DNA from 4 places in the Sphingobium sp. LSP13-1-1.1 genome. Region 3 is predicted to be linked to each of the others. Evidence: riboswitches for the same ligand, from Rfam matches in the RefSeq annotation. Region 3 holds a riboswitch; each other region holds the start of a gene.
The links. Region 3 has a riboswitch for cobalamin ahead of MRBLSP13_RS22000 (TonB-dependent receptor plug domain-containing protein). Riboswitches for the same ligand answer to the same signal wherever they lie in the genome.
Positions count from the first base shown of each region.

Region 1: it holds a riboswitch for cobalamin, as region 3 does, so the genes downstream of both, MRBLSP13_RS06895 (TonB-dependent receptor) here and MRBLSP13_RS22000 (TonB-dependent receptor plug domain-containing protein) in region 3, are expected to answer to the same signal.
Region 2: it holds a riboswitch for cobalamin, as region 3 does, so the genes downstream of both, MRBLSP13_RS00460 (HoxN/HupN/NixA family nickel/cobalt transporter) here and MRBLSP13_RS22000 (TonB-dependent receptor plug domain-containing protein) in region 3, are expected to answer to the same signal.
Region 4: it holds a riboswitch for cobalamin, as region 3 does, so the genes downstream of both, MRBLSP13_RS00310 (DUF1636 domain-containing protein) here and MRBLSP13_RS22000 (TonB-dependent receptor plug domain-containing protein) in region 3, are expected to answer to the same signal.

Region 1 is NZ_JBEGHU010000009.1:46,905-50,124, forward strand. Features, by position in the region: gene MRBLSP13_RS06895 (TonB-dependent receptor) at 1-1,704, opposite strand, end outside; cobalamin riboswitch at 1,882-2,123, opposite strand; gene arsH (arsenical resistance protein ArsH) at 2,378-3,124, opposite strand; gene arsB (ACR3 family arsenite efflux transporter) at 3,121-3,220, opposite strand, start outside.
Region 2 is NZ_JBEGHU010000001.1:104,271-107,490, forward strand. Features, by position in the region: gene cobW (cobalamin biosynthesis protein CobW) at 1-163, opposite strand, end outside; gene MRBLSP13_RS00460 (HoxN/HupN/NixA family nickel/cobalt transporter) at 160-1,251, opposite strand; cobalamin riboswitch at 1,405-1,632, opposite strand; gene MRBLSP13_RS00465 (LysR substrate-binding domain-containing protein) at 1,755-2,690, opposite strand; gene MRBLSP13_RS00470 (efflux RND transporter permease subunit) at 3,040-3,220, shown strand, end outside.
Region 3 is NZ_JBEGHU010000089.1:84,679-87,898, reverse strand. Features, by position in the region: gene MRBLSP13_RS22000 (TonB-dependent receptor plug domain-containing protein) at 1-1,616, opposite strand, end outside; cobalamin riboswitch at 1,786-1,999, opposite strand; gene MRBLSP13_RS21995 (threonine ammonia-lyase) at 2,083-3,066, shown strand; gene mobA (molybdenum cofactor guanylyltransferase) at 3,066-3,220, shown strand, end outside.
Region 4 is NZ_JBEGHU010000001.1:68,931-72,150, reverse strand. Features, by position in the region: gene cobT (nicotinate-nucleotide--dimethylbenzimidazole phosphoribosyltransferase) at 1-867, opposite strand, end outside; gene MRBLSP13_RS00310 (DUF1636 domain-containing protein) at 864-1,271, opposite strand; cobalamin riboswitch at 1,464-1,653, opposite strand; gene MRBLSP13_RS00305 (MgtC/SapB family protein) at 1,989-2,498, shown strand; gene MRBLSP13_RS00300 (acetyl-CoA C-acyltransferase) at 2,652-3,220, shown strand, end outside.

The DNA of each region.
Region 1 (3,220 bases), on a different contig from region 3:
CTGGCCGATCTGTTCTATGGGACTAGTCGGCGTCTGTTGCGCTACCAGCTTCTTCTTGACGATACGATAGGCCGCCAGAGTGGCGCTGCCCTTGCCATCGAGGAACATGGCCTTGATGCCGCCCTCGACCTGATCGCCGGTCGCGTTGGTGAAGGCGAACTGGGTCGCATTGGTGGTGAAGGTGGTCAGCGTGCCGAGCGGATCGACGCCGGTCGAATATTGCCCATAGAGCGAGATGTTGGAGGTCGGCCTATAGACGCTGCCGATCCGCCAAGTGGTGTTGCGGAATTTCCGATTGGTCGCGCCATTGGGAAAGGCATTGACCTCGCTGGTGCTGCCGTCCGGGTTATTGACGATGTTCCAGCGTTGCACCTTGTCACGCTCGTGCCGGATGCCTGCGACCACCGAAAGCTGATCGGTCAGCGCCAGGCGGTCTTCGGCAAAGACGCTATATTCGTTGGTCCGCGTGCGATAGCGGGGCGCGATGCCCTGCGTGTCGTAGAACAGGCCCGGATCGAAGTCGAAGGGATCGACAGCATCCTCCTGTGGGTCCGATCCGAAATCATTGGAATAAGTGAGCTTGATGAGATTGGCGTCGAAGCCGACGACCAGATCGTTTTTCAGGCCCGCAATCGGCTTGCTGATGCGGATGGTTGCCTGATCGCCATATTGGGTCTGGTCATGGAAGATGCCCAGATTGTCCATTCGGTTGATCAGGCCGGCGTCGTCATTGTAGAAATAGCTCTCCAGATTTTTGAACAGACGCTTGCTGGTAAGGCGATAGGCGGCGTTGGAGAGGGTGATGCCTTCGGCCACCGTCCAGTCGGCGGTCAGCGTGGTCCGATTGTCGCGATAGTGCAGGCTGGCGTCCGCGACATTATAGTTGCGCCGCTGGTTGCCCTTCACCAACGCCCCGTCGATCAGTGGCGTGCCGAAATATTCCATCGGCCGCTGATTGCCATAGTCGTTGCGCAGGGTGAGCGTGAAGCTGTCGCTTGGCCGGAAGCGCAGCGCACCCGAGAGCGCGAGGCTCTTGGAATGGCCACGGTCGACATACCCGTCCGACGCCCGGTAGCTGGCGTCGATCCGGTAGGAGAGCATCTCGCCCAGCGGTCCACCGACACCTGCCGCCGCGCGCCAGCTATCCTGCGAGCCATATCCTGCTTCCGCGTCAAATTCGGTGCGTTCGGCATTGGGGGATCTGGTGATGATGTTCACCGCGCCGCCCAGCGCGCCCTGTCCGTAGAGCACGGAGGCGGGGCCGTTCAGCAATTCGATCCGCTCGACATTCCACGGGTCGGTGGGGAAGGTGATCGTGCCCGCAACCGGGAACAGCCGGACGCCATCAACCAGTTGCAGCACCGAACCCTGACCGGAAAAGCCGCGCAGCGACAGGGCCGTGCCGCCATTGCCCGGATTGGCGGAGGTGGTGACACCCGGTGCACGGGTTACGGCCGACATTATGTCCAGATCGCCGCGAGCGCGGATCGCGTCGCCATCAATCTGCGCGACGCTGGCTGGCGTTTCGAGCGCGGTCAGCCCCAGGCGCGATCCGGTTTCCGTCTCTTGGAGCAATGCTCCCGGCCGAACGCCCGACACGATGATTTCGGCTGAGCCATCCGCGGCGGTTTCCGCGCCGGCCTGCTGCGTCGTGGTGGCGGCCAGCCCGGTGGCCAGCCAAAATCCTACATTTTTCCATTCCATTGCATGTCTTCCCGGCGTCACGCGACATTCGGGTGGAGACGTGCCGCCAGCGACGGTCGGCGCACGTCAGCAGCCGGACGCCATAGAGCGACCGCCACGCGAACCGATGCGGCCTCCACCGCCCGTTCGTCGCTCAAACGGAAAGATACCGTGCCTTGGCCATCCCCTGGACCGGGCAAGAGCGACCAGACGCTGGCAGGTCTCCTGGCTCGCGGGTCATAGCTTGATGCACGGCCTTCCCAGACCTCGCAGGATTTAGCGTCCGGTCCAGTGGCTGCCTCCTCACACTGGAGGAAGCGATATGCATCGCGCTCGCCGCTTACAGTTGCAGGGACAGCCCCGGATTTGGATAGCCGGAGCCATCCTCACCGCGTTCCCTTTTAAGCCTCTTTCGAGGCACCGGCGCGATCATGCCTGGGACGACGAAGCCGTCGTCCCAGGCAGAGGTGCGTTAGCGGGAGGGTCAATGCTCCGCAAGAGCCTAATCTCACGCCGCCGCAAGACCGAGCCAAGGCGAGATGGCCGATATCCGCATGAGAACCAGGCGCTTAACCAGCGACAACAGGACACGGGATATCGCGAGCATGGGCCAGAACCCGGCTGAGTCCGTCGTACAGCCGGATGCCATGGTTGCTGATCCTGATTTTCGCCGTGCCGGGCTGCTAGCCGTCAATCAAGATTGCGGCGCTATCGCGACTGCCGAATGGTCAGACTCGGCATCAACCGAAATTCCGGCTTCCTTGCGCTCGGAATAGCGATCCACAAGTTGCGCCGCATGCGGTCGCATAAGTACCGTAAAGCGGACCAATTCCTCCATCACATCGACGATGCGCTCGTAGTAGCTCGACGCCCGCATCCGGCCGTCTTGGTCGAACTCCTTGTAAGCCATCGCCACCGACGACTGGTTGGGGATCGTGAACATCCGCATCCAGCGACCCAGCAGGCGCAGCGTGTTGACGGCATTGAACGACTGGGAGCCGCCGGACACCTGCATGACTGCAAGCGTCCGCCCTTGCGTCGGCCGCATCCCGCGAATCTGGAGCGGCAGGTGGTCGATCTGCGTCTTCATGATGCCGCTGATCTGGCCGTGCCGCTCCGGGCTGCACCAGACCATGCCTTCCGACCACAGCGCATGCTCGCGCAATTCATGCACCGCAGGGTGATCGTCTCCCGCCACCTGATCTGGCAGCGGCAGGTCGCTGGGATCGAAGATCCGCGTCTCAGCACCGAAATATTGCAGCAGGCGGGCGGCCTCTTCCACGGCGAGGCGAGAGAAGGAGCGCTCTCGCAGCGAGCCGTAGAGCAGGAGAAAGCGCGGAGGCGGTTGGTCCGGTCCGAGGCCAGTGGCGGGACGAGCCAGCGCAAAGGCCTTGTCCAAGGCAGGCAGATGATCGGGGGCGGTGAGTTCACGCAATCTCATGCGGCAATGGCTTTCTCATACCAGGGACGGGTTCGCTTTACCAAGGCGACGATCGACAGCATCACCGGCACTTCGACTAGCACGCCTACGACCGTT
Region 2 (3,220 bases), on a different contig from region 3:
CGCCGCACCCCTGAACCAGCGCGCCATCGACGCCCACATCCCCGAATTCGTTGATGATAAGGGCGAGGCGGCGGCCGCCGGCATGCTGGATGAGGTGACGGATCAGCGTGGTCTTGCCGGCGCCCAGAAAGCCGGTGATGACGGTTGCAGATACCTTTTTCATGCGGGATTTCCTTGCGGTTGGCGGCTAGCGGCGGGGATGAGTTCGATCTCGTCGAAGCCCTTCCAGCGATAGAAGGCCCAACTCGCCAGCCAGCAGGCGGCGAACAGGCCGATGATGATGAAACCGAGGCTGTTGAAATGGGCGCCCAAATCGGCGGCGAGGGTCCAGATGCCGCCGCTGAGGCCGAGCTTGTCGCCGAGCAGCGCCGCCGCCTCGATCCCGCCGATCAGCAGCGCGACCAGCGCCGACATCAGCGTTATGGTGATATTATAGTAGAGCTTGCGGATCGGTTTCACGAACGCCCACTGATAGGCGCCCATCATCAGCGCGCCGTCCGTGGTGTCGATCAACGCCATCCCCGCCGCAAAGAGCAGGGGAAAGATAAGGACGGTCGCAATGGAAAGGCCGCTGGCGGCCTGGCCGGCGGAAAGCCCCAGAATGGCGACCTCTGTCGCGGTATCGAAGCCCAGACCGAAAAGAAAGCCGAGCGGCGCCATGTGCCAGCTTCGCGTCACCAGCCGGAAAAGCGGGCGGAAAAGGCGCGACAGGAGACCCCGATTGCTCAGGAGAATGTCCATATCTTCATCGACATAGGCGCCACCCCTTCGAACATGATTGAAGGTCTTCAGCACGGATTGGAGGATGACCAGATTCATCGCCGCAATGGCAAGGAGGAAGGTCGCGGACACCAGCGTCGCAATGGTGCCGCCAATGGCTCCTGCGGCTTCGACGCGGCTGAGAGCATTGGCGGCGAAAGCGATGAGGACAGCGGCGATCAGCACGATGCCGCTATGGCCGATGGCGAACCAGAAGCCGACCGTAAGGGGCCGCTGGCCGTCCTGCATCAGCTTGCGGGTCACGTTGTCGATGGCGGCGATATGATCGGCGTCGACGGCATGGCGCAGGCCCAGGCTCCAGGCAAGCACCGCCGTGCCGAGCATGACGGGATCGCCCGCGAAGATGGTGAAGGCCGCGATCCAGGCGGCCAGATTGGCGGCGATGAGACCGGCGAACATGCCGGTGGCGCGGCGACGCAGGCCGCCAGGAGGCGCCTGCATCGATGCTGGCGCATCGGAGGAAATGGTCATCGGACGGTATCCCGTCGGCGTCTGCGAAACCGGACGGAAACCGCCTTCATGCCGGGCGGACGCTCTTGCGCCCGGCATGCGGACAGCAGCTCCCGCTGCGAGAAGCGTCGCTCAGACGGAGGACCGTGCCGCGGCCATCCCCTGGACCAAGGCAAGAGCGACCAGACGCAGGCAGGTTTCCTGGCTTGCGGGTCACGGCTCGGCGCATGGCCTTCCCAGGCCTCGCATGGTTTAGCGTCCGGCCCAGTGGCTGATCATCCGGTGTTCCGGAGGATCGCTATGCGTCTCGCTCACCGCTTACAGTTGCAGGGACAGCTGCGGATTCATCACCGCATTCCCTATTAAGCCCCTTGCGAGGGCACCGGCGCGATCATGAAGACCAACCGAAACCGGTCTTCACGGCCGTGCATAGAGGCTGGGAAAAGAAATGGGAAGGGGCGGCGTCATCGCCCAATGCTTCATCAGCGGTCGTTCCCTGATGAAGCATTGGGCGATGAACCCCGTCATGGCGGGGTGGCGCATCGGCTGTCGCTGGAAGTGATTCCGGTCGACCGGCATTCTTCGAGCAGGGTGTCGAGGAACGCCAGGCCGGTGGGCGACAGTTCCCGATCGTGGATCAGCCAGAGTGAACTCATGACCGGCAAGTCGAACGGGCGGTTGACCACATTGTCAAGGTGCAGCCGCGCCATTGACAAGGGTATGACCGTAGGCCCGAACCCCGCCGAAACCAGGCCCAGCAGAGTGGCCAGGCTGCGGGCTTCATGGGAGATTTTGGGGACGAAGCCAGCCTCCGTGCAAAGGGCCCGGAAATGTTCCGTGAAGCCGGTGCCATTGGGTGCGCCGTACAGGACCAGCGGTTCATCGAAAAGGTCGGCAATCCGGGGAGGGTCCGCCCTCAGCGCCAGCGGATGATCCGCGCGCAGCGCCAGCACCATCTCTTCCTTGAGCAGGCATTGCGACAGCAAGCCATCAGGCAGCGTCAATGCCGTGAAATCACGCAAGATTCCAAGATCGAGCTGACGGCTGGCGACCCCCTCTATCTGTTCGTCCCGGCCCTGTTCGCGCAGGATCAGTTCGACGTCGGGATGGGCTTTGCGGAAGCGGTAGAGTGCGCGCGCGATCGGCGGCACGAAGGGTCCGGACGTAGTGAAACCCAGCCCCAGCCGCCCGATCTCCGCACGCTGCGCCATGCGCGCGATCTGTGCGGCGCGGTCGGCCTGGGCAAGCGTCCTGCGGGCTTCCGGCTCGAACAGCCGGCCGGCTTCCGTCAGGCGCACCTTGCGGCTGGTGCGATCGAACAGGCGGACGCCAAGCTCCTCCTCCAGGGCGCGGATTTGCTGGCTGAGCGGCGGCTGGGATATGCCAAGGCGAAGCGCGGCGCGGCCAAAATGCATCTCTTCAGCGACGCACAGGAAATAACGAAGGTGGCGCAGGTCCATATATCATGTCGTCAAAGATATCGATCATGCCATATTATATATTAGACGTGGAATGTCCAAGGGCGCATGGGCGTTTCCGAATGCGGCGGTGTCCCATGACCGTCGGGCGGAGGTGCGCGGGCTATGCCCCCTCATTGCCGCAGCACTCCGCCATGGTCGGGGATGTCGTCGCATTCTTGGGCGCTTTGTCAGGCAGGCCGGTCATCGACAATCGCCTGAAAATGCGAAAAAAGATATGCGCATTTCCTGGCGCTGTTCGTCCCTGGTCCCAGAAGGCGAAAATATATTCGGAGAGGTCGCGTTTCATGTGCGGCGGGGATCACCTGGCGGCGCTTGCGTGGAGTCGTGAATGATCGATATCGTCAAGGTTGCCCTACATCGTCCGCTGACCTTCATCGTAATGGCAATCCTGATCGCGATCGGCGGGGTTCTGGCGGCCGTGCGCACCCCGGTCGACATCTTCCCCAACATCCGCATCCCGGTGGTGGCCGTTGCCTGGCAATATGCGGGCCTGTCGCCGGAGGACATGG
Region 3 (3,220 bases):
CCCACCATCGTCACGGTGGCGCCGGTCGACAGGCCGAAGGGCCAGACATAATCCGCCGAAACGCTGACCGCGTCGGGGGCGCGGCGGGGCAGCCGGGCGCCGCTACTGCGGTCGCGCGCATCGACATGGCTGTAGGCGGCCGTGACGGTCAGCGCATCGACCGGCCTCAGCGTCAGCATCGCCTCCACCCCCTTGGCGCGGGTGCGGTCGAGATTATTATACCCGCCATAGAGGCCGATCGAATAATCATAGTTGATCTGGTTTCTGGTATCGCGGCGGAACGCCGTGACGGAGAGGATCGCCCGGTCGCCGTCGAGCCTCTGGTCAAAACCGATATCGTAGCTTTTCGACCGCTCGGGACGCAGGCCGGCATTGCCGACATCGGCGCCGTAAAGCTGGTAGAGCGACGGCGCCTTGAACCCCTCGCCATAGCTCATGCGGATATTGGTCGCGCCGGCATTGGGCGTGTAGTTGGCGTTGGCGCCGAAGGTCGTCGCGCCGCCGAACTGGCTGTGATCGTCATGCCGCACGCCGCCGGTCAGCGACAGGCCGGCAAGGGGCTTGACGACGGCCAGCGCATAGACGCTGTCGATATCGGCCTTGTGGCGTTCGGTGGAACCGAAGCCGGAAAAATCATAGTCGGGCCGCTCATGTTCATAGCCGAAGACCAGCTTCGCCTGATCCACCGGCTGGTAGATCCCTTCATATTCGAAGCGCAAATTGGTGCCGGAATAGGCATAAGGCCCGAAAGCGGACGTATAGTCGCGGTCGATGCGGAACCAGGTGACGGCCGCCCGATTGGTGAGCCTGCCGTCGAGCAACGCAAGGTTGAGGCCCGCATAGCCGACATATTGATCCGATTTCGAGGAGTCCGTGGTGCTGTCCACCACGCCATTGTCGGTATCCAGGTCGGCATGGATATAATAGCCGCGCAGGTCGAGGTTGAGGGTATCGGTGAAGGACAGCTTCAGCCTGGCATTGGCGGCGATATTCTCATAGCCGTCCCTTTCGGTGCCGCTGGCGGCGGAGGAAATGCCGTCGGTGTTGAAATAGGCGATGCCGACGCCGCCCGACGCGATGCCGCTGCCGCCCGAAACGTCCGCCTTCGCGTTCAGCGTATTGCTGTAGCCGTAATCGACGGAGGCATTGCCGGCAAAGCCGGTGCCGGGCGTTCCGGTCATGACGTTGACGACGCCGCCGATCGCCTGGCTGCCGTAGACGATCGAGTTGGAGCCGCGCAAAATCTCGATCCGCTGGATATTGCCGGTCAGCAGATTGCCGAAATCGTACATGTCGCCGATGCCGCTGGGGTCGTTGACCTTGACCCCGTCGATCAGCACCAGCGTCTGCGTCGTTTCCGCGCCGCGCAGCGAAACCCCGGTCACGCCGCCCAGGCTGCCGCTGCGGTTGAAGCGCACCCCCGGCGTGGTAGCCAGCAGGTCGACCACGCTGACGCTCTGGCGGGTCCGGATGGTGTCGGCGTCGATCACGGTGACGGCCTGGCCGACCTCGTCGCGCGGCTGTTCGATGCCCAGCGCGGTGACGATGATCTCATCCTCCGCCAGCGCAGGTGCGGCCGCGAGCAAGGCGGCGATGGAAACGGAAATCCTCAACATGTCTGTCTTCCCCCTGAGCGCGATGCAACATGGCGCAGGGCATCCGCTCATGCGGCCGGACAGGGGAAAATGGCTGGCGCCCGCGCCCTCCCCCACACCGATGCGGCCCCGCGCCGCTTCGTCGCTCAGACGGAGAACACCGTGCCGTGGCCATACCCTGGACCAAGGCAAGAGCGACCATGCGCCGGCAGGTCTCCTGGCTCGCGGGTCAATGCGGCGATGCACGCCTTCCCGGACTTGCGTCCAGTGGCCGGCCCTGGGGGCCGAAGTGCATCGCGCTCACCGCTTACAGTTGCAGGGACAGCCGCGGATTGGGACGGCTTCCCGTCCGCACCGCATTCCCGTTTTCAGCCCTTCCGGGCACCGGCGCGATCTTCCTTGCGCGCAGGGGCTTTGCCCTGCCCGCGCCGGGCGCCATAAGGGAAAGCGGCGGCCATGCCAAGGGGCAGCCGCAGAAGGAGATTGCATGTCGTTCGCCATCAACGCCGCCGATGTCGAGGATGCGGCGCGGGTCATCGCCCCCGCCGCCATCCGCACCCCCCTGCTGGAAAATGCGGCGCTCAACGCCCGCTGCGGCCGGCGGGTGCTGGTGAAGTTCGAGGGCGCGCAGCACAGCGGATCGTTCAAGTTCCGCGGTGCCTACAACCGGCTGGCCCGGCTGGACGCCGGGGAGCGAAAGGCAGGCGTCGTCGCCTGGTCATCGGGCAATCATGCCCAGGGCGTCGCCTTTGCGGCGCGCTTGCTGGGGATCGCGGCGACGATCGTGATGCCGGCCGACGCGCCCGCGATCAAGACGGCGAACACGCGGGCACTGGGCGCCGAAGTCGTTGCCTATGACCGCTTCACCGATAACCGGGAGGAGATCGCCACGCGGCTGGCGACCGAGAGGGGCGCGGTGCTGGTGCCGTCCTTCGACGATCCCTTCATCATGGCGGGCCAGGGCACGATCGGGCTGGAGATCATGGAGCAGGCCGCCGAAGCTGGCGCGAAGATCGGCCAGATCCTGGTCAATTGCGGCGGCGGCGGCATGGTGTCGGGGATCGCGACGGCGGTGAAGGCGCGCATGCCCGAGGTCAACATCCATGCGGTGGAACCGGAAGCGTTCGACGATACGGCGCGGTCCCTGGCCAGCGGCAAGCGGGAAAGCGTGTCGCCCGATGCGCGGTCGATCTGCGACGCACTGCTGTCTCCCACGCCGGGAGCGCTGACCTTTCCCATCAACCAGGCGCTGTTGTCCGGGGGCCTGGCGGTGAGCGACGATCAGGTGCGCGACGCGATGCGCTTTGCCTTTTCCGTGCTCAAGCTGGTGGTCGAGCCGGGCGGAGCCGCATCGCTGGCGGCCATGCTGGCCGGAATTGCTCCGCCTGCCGAAGGGGCCGGCGTCGTGGTGCTTTCAGGCAGCAATGTCGATCCCGACAGCTATGCCCGGATCATAGGCGGCGGCGCATGATGCGGCTGATGGGGGCGGTGCTGGCTGGCGGGCGGTCCAGCCGGTTCGGCAGCGACAAGGCGCAGGCGATGCTGGAGGGGCGCACCCTGCTGGAGCATGCGGTGGAGGCTCTCGGCCGCCATGTCGAAACCGTCGTGGTATGCGGCCGGCAGGT
Region 4 (3,220 bases), on a different contig from region 3:
AGCCAGCAGTCGCTGATGCCCTGCCTCCGCCGACAGATGAGCCGCCAGGCAGTGGCCGGTGATCGCCGGGTTATCCTTCGCCAGCGGCGCGACCGCCGCGCAACCGATAAACCCGTCCAGCATCACGGGAACGCGCCGCATTCGCGCCGCCAACACCGCTCCGGCCAGCGCCGCGATCTCTCGCCCGCCCAGTCGCCGCAGGGTTTCGAACGCATTGATGCACTGCCCTCCATGCACGGCGAGTGCCCGCTCCACCGCATCGGCCTTGCGTATCAATCCCTCGCCGTCCACTCCCGTGCCGCGCCCGATCCAATGACCCGCCGGACCGCCGAATGCCTGGGCGCAGAGCGCCGCGGCCGGCGTGCTGTTGGCAATGCCCATTTCGCCCAGCAGCAGCAGGTCCAGCCCCGCTTCCACCACCGCCGCGCCCGCATTGATCGCGGCCAGGCAATCGGCCTCGCTCATGGCGGCCTCGACACAGATGTCGCCCGTAGGCCTGTCCAGGTCGATCGCGACCACGGTCAGTTCCGCCCCACAGGCCTGGGCCAGCGCATTGATTGCCGCTCCGCCATGACGGAAATTCGCCACCATCTGCGCGGTCACCTCGGCGGGATAGGCGCTGACCCCCCGCGCGGCCACGCCATGATTGCCCGCGAAGATCGCGGCGCGGAGGCGCTCCGCCACAGGCCGCTCCCGGCCCTGCCAGCCAGCCATGAACAGGGCGATTTCCTCCAGTCGCCCCAAGGAACCGGCGGGCTTCGTCAATATGGCCTGCCGCGCCGCTGCGGCATCGATGAACTCTGCATCCGGAGCCGGCAAATCCTTCAGCGCCGCAGCGAAGGCCATGCTGTCGCTGAACCGGATCATGAGCAGACAAAACCTTCAGGCGGCGTCCGGACGATGAAATGCCCCTTAACGCCCTGCGGCCATTCGGCATAGCGCACCACGCCCTCTTCGCTTTCGGCATGGCGCACGGCATAATCGAGGATCGCGCGCGCGGCGTCCTCATCCGGAGTGAAATCGCCCAGCACATAGCCGACCTTGCCGGTCCCGCGCACATGCACCGTGCAATGGCGCTGACAAGCGAAGAGGCAGGGCATGTCCTGCACGGCGACGCCCGCATAGGCGGGATCGCCGTCGCGTATCTTCTGCATCGCCTGCGCCAGCAAGGCGCCGCCCCGCCGCCCCGCCGCATCCTCCCGTTGTTCCGCCGAAAGGCGGCAGGTCGAACAAACGACCACCGAAGCCCCAGGCCTCACAGGCCGCAACATCAGCGATGGCCCCGCAAAAAAGTCATATCATATCCTCCAGCCCCGACGGCATATGCCCTGTCGGGAACCGCGCGGGAGAGGACTGGCCGGCATCGGGCAGGCGACAGAACTCCCCTGCACGGCCGCGCCGGCAAGGCGATGACTGTCGCTCGGCGAGGATATCCCCGTTCGTCCGGCACACCCTGTCCGGCCGAAGAACGACCGCGTCAGGCAGGTCTCCTGGCTCACGGGTCGACGCTTTCCGGCCGCCTTCTCGAAACCTTTGGTTCCAATGGCGCGATGGCTGGATCGCTCGCCGCTTACAGTTGCAGGGGCAGCGCGGGCGTTCCACCCGACTTCCCTTTTCATCCCCTGACGGGGAACCTGTCGCACTGGCGCTGATAAGACTGCATTCGCCCGATCGCAAGGTCGTAAAAAGCGAAGAATTCACCGACCCGCAGCGGTGCGCCGATTTGCGATGGTTACACTTCTCCTCACTCGCCCGAACTGCTATCATCGCCCGTAATGAGGGAGAGGAACCATGGCGATTCTGACGCGATGGATGGATTGGTTCTGTCAGTTGTTCGCATGCACCGCTGAAAATGAAATGCGGGTCAACGGCCTGATTGCACATGTTTCTTCCGACAGCGACGACCGTTAACATCCCATAGCGGACGCGGCCTGTCGAATTCGTCGCCGTGGATGGAACGGCGAGTCTCCTTCGCGTGTATTATGGCCATGTTGGCCAATGATTTCGGTACCACGCTCGTCCGCCTTTTGCTCGCAACCCTGCTGGGCCTTGCGCTGGGATTTGAGCGGGAACGTCACGGTCATGATGCGGGCCTGCGTACCCATGGACTGGTGTCGCTGAGTTCGGCGATGCTGACTTTGTCAGCACTGGAACTGGCGGAAGCCCATCAGGACAGCGATCCGATCCGCGTCGTTCAGGGTCTTGCCCAGGCAATCGGCTTCATTGCAGGTGGCCTCATCTTCGTGCGCGGCGGCGATGTGCGCAACATGACGACGGCCGCCAGCCTGTGGATGGCGGCAGCCGTCGGGATCACGGCAGGAGCCGGCCAATATGTGCTCGTGCTTGCAGGATCGCTGATCGCGCTGGTCCTGCTGTCCCTGCTCCTCCTGATCGAAAAGCGCATGGGTCGGCGCGAGAAGAAGGCGGACGACCCGGAAAGCGGTTCCGTCACCATGCCCAATCGTCGGGGGTCGACGGTCCCCAAGCGTGACGGCTGAAGGGGCCCATCGCATCGCCGCCTTCAGCGACACCTCCGTTGCGCGCATGGTCGCGATAGGAGAAGAGGCGAGCGACGCGGGCGGAAACCCTTGTTGCGATTCGCGCCATGATATGGTGCAGGGTTCGCTCCCGAACCGCTTGAGGAAAGAGCAATGAGCAAGGATATCATCATCGCCGGCTATGCCCGCACCCCGATGGGTGGCTTTCAAGGCGCGCTTTCCGGCGTTTCCGCGCCGGAACTGGGCGCCGTGGCGGTAAAGGCGGCGGTCGAGCGTTCGGGTGCCGCGCCGGAAGCCATTGACCGCATCTATATGGGCTGCGTCCTGCCCGCCGCGCTTGGGCAGGCGCCCGCCAGACAGGCGGCGCTTGGCGCAGGTCTCCCACAGTCCGTCGAAGCGACCACCGTCAACAAGATGTGCGGTTCCGGCATGCAGGCGGCGATCATGGCCGCAGAAGCGCTGAGCGCGGGAACCGTCGATATCGTCATTGCGGGCGGCATGGAGAGCATGACCAATGCACCCTATGCCCTGTCCAAGCATCGCTCCGGCGCGCGCATCGGCCATGACCGGATCATCGACACGATGATGATGGACGGGCTGGAGGACGCCTATGACCGCGGCAAGCCCATGGGCGCCTTTGCCGAGGATACGGCCCGCGACTATCAGTTCACGCGCGCGGAGATGGACGCCTATGCGGTCGAGAGCCTCGCTCGCGCCAACGC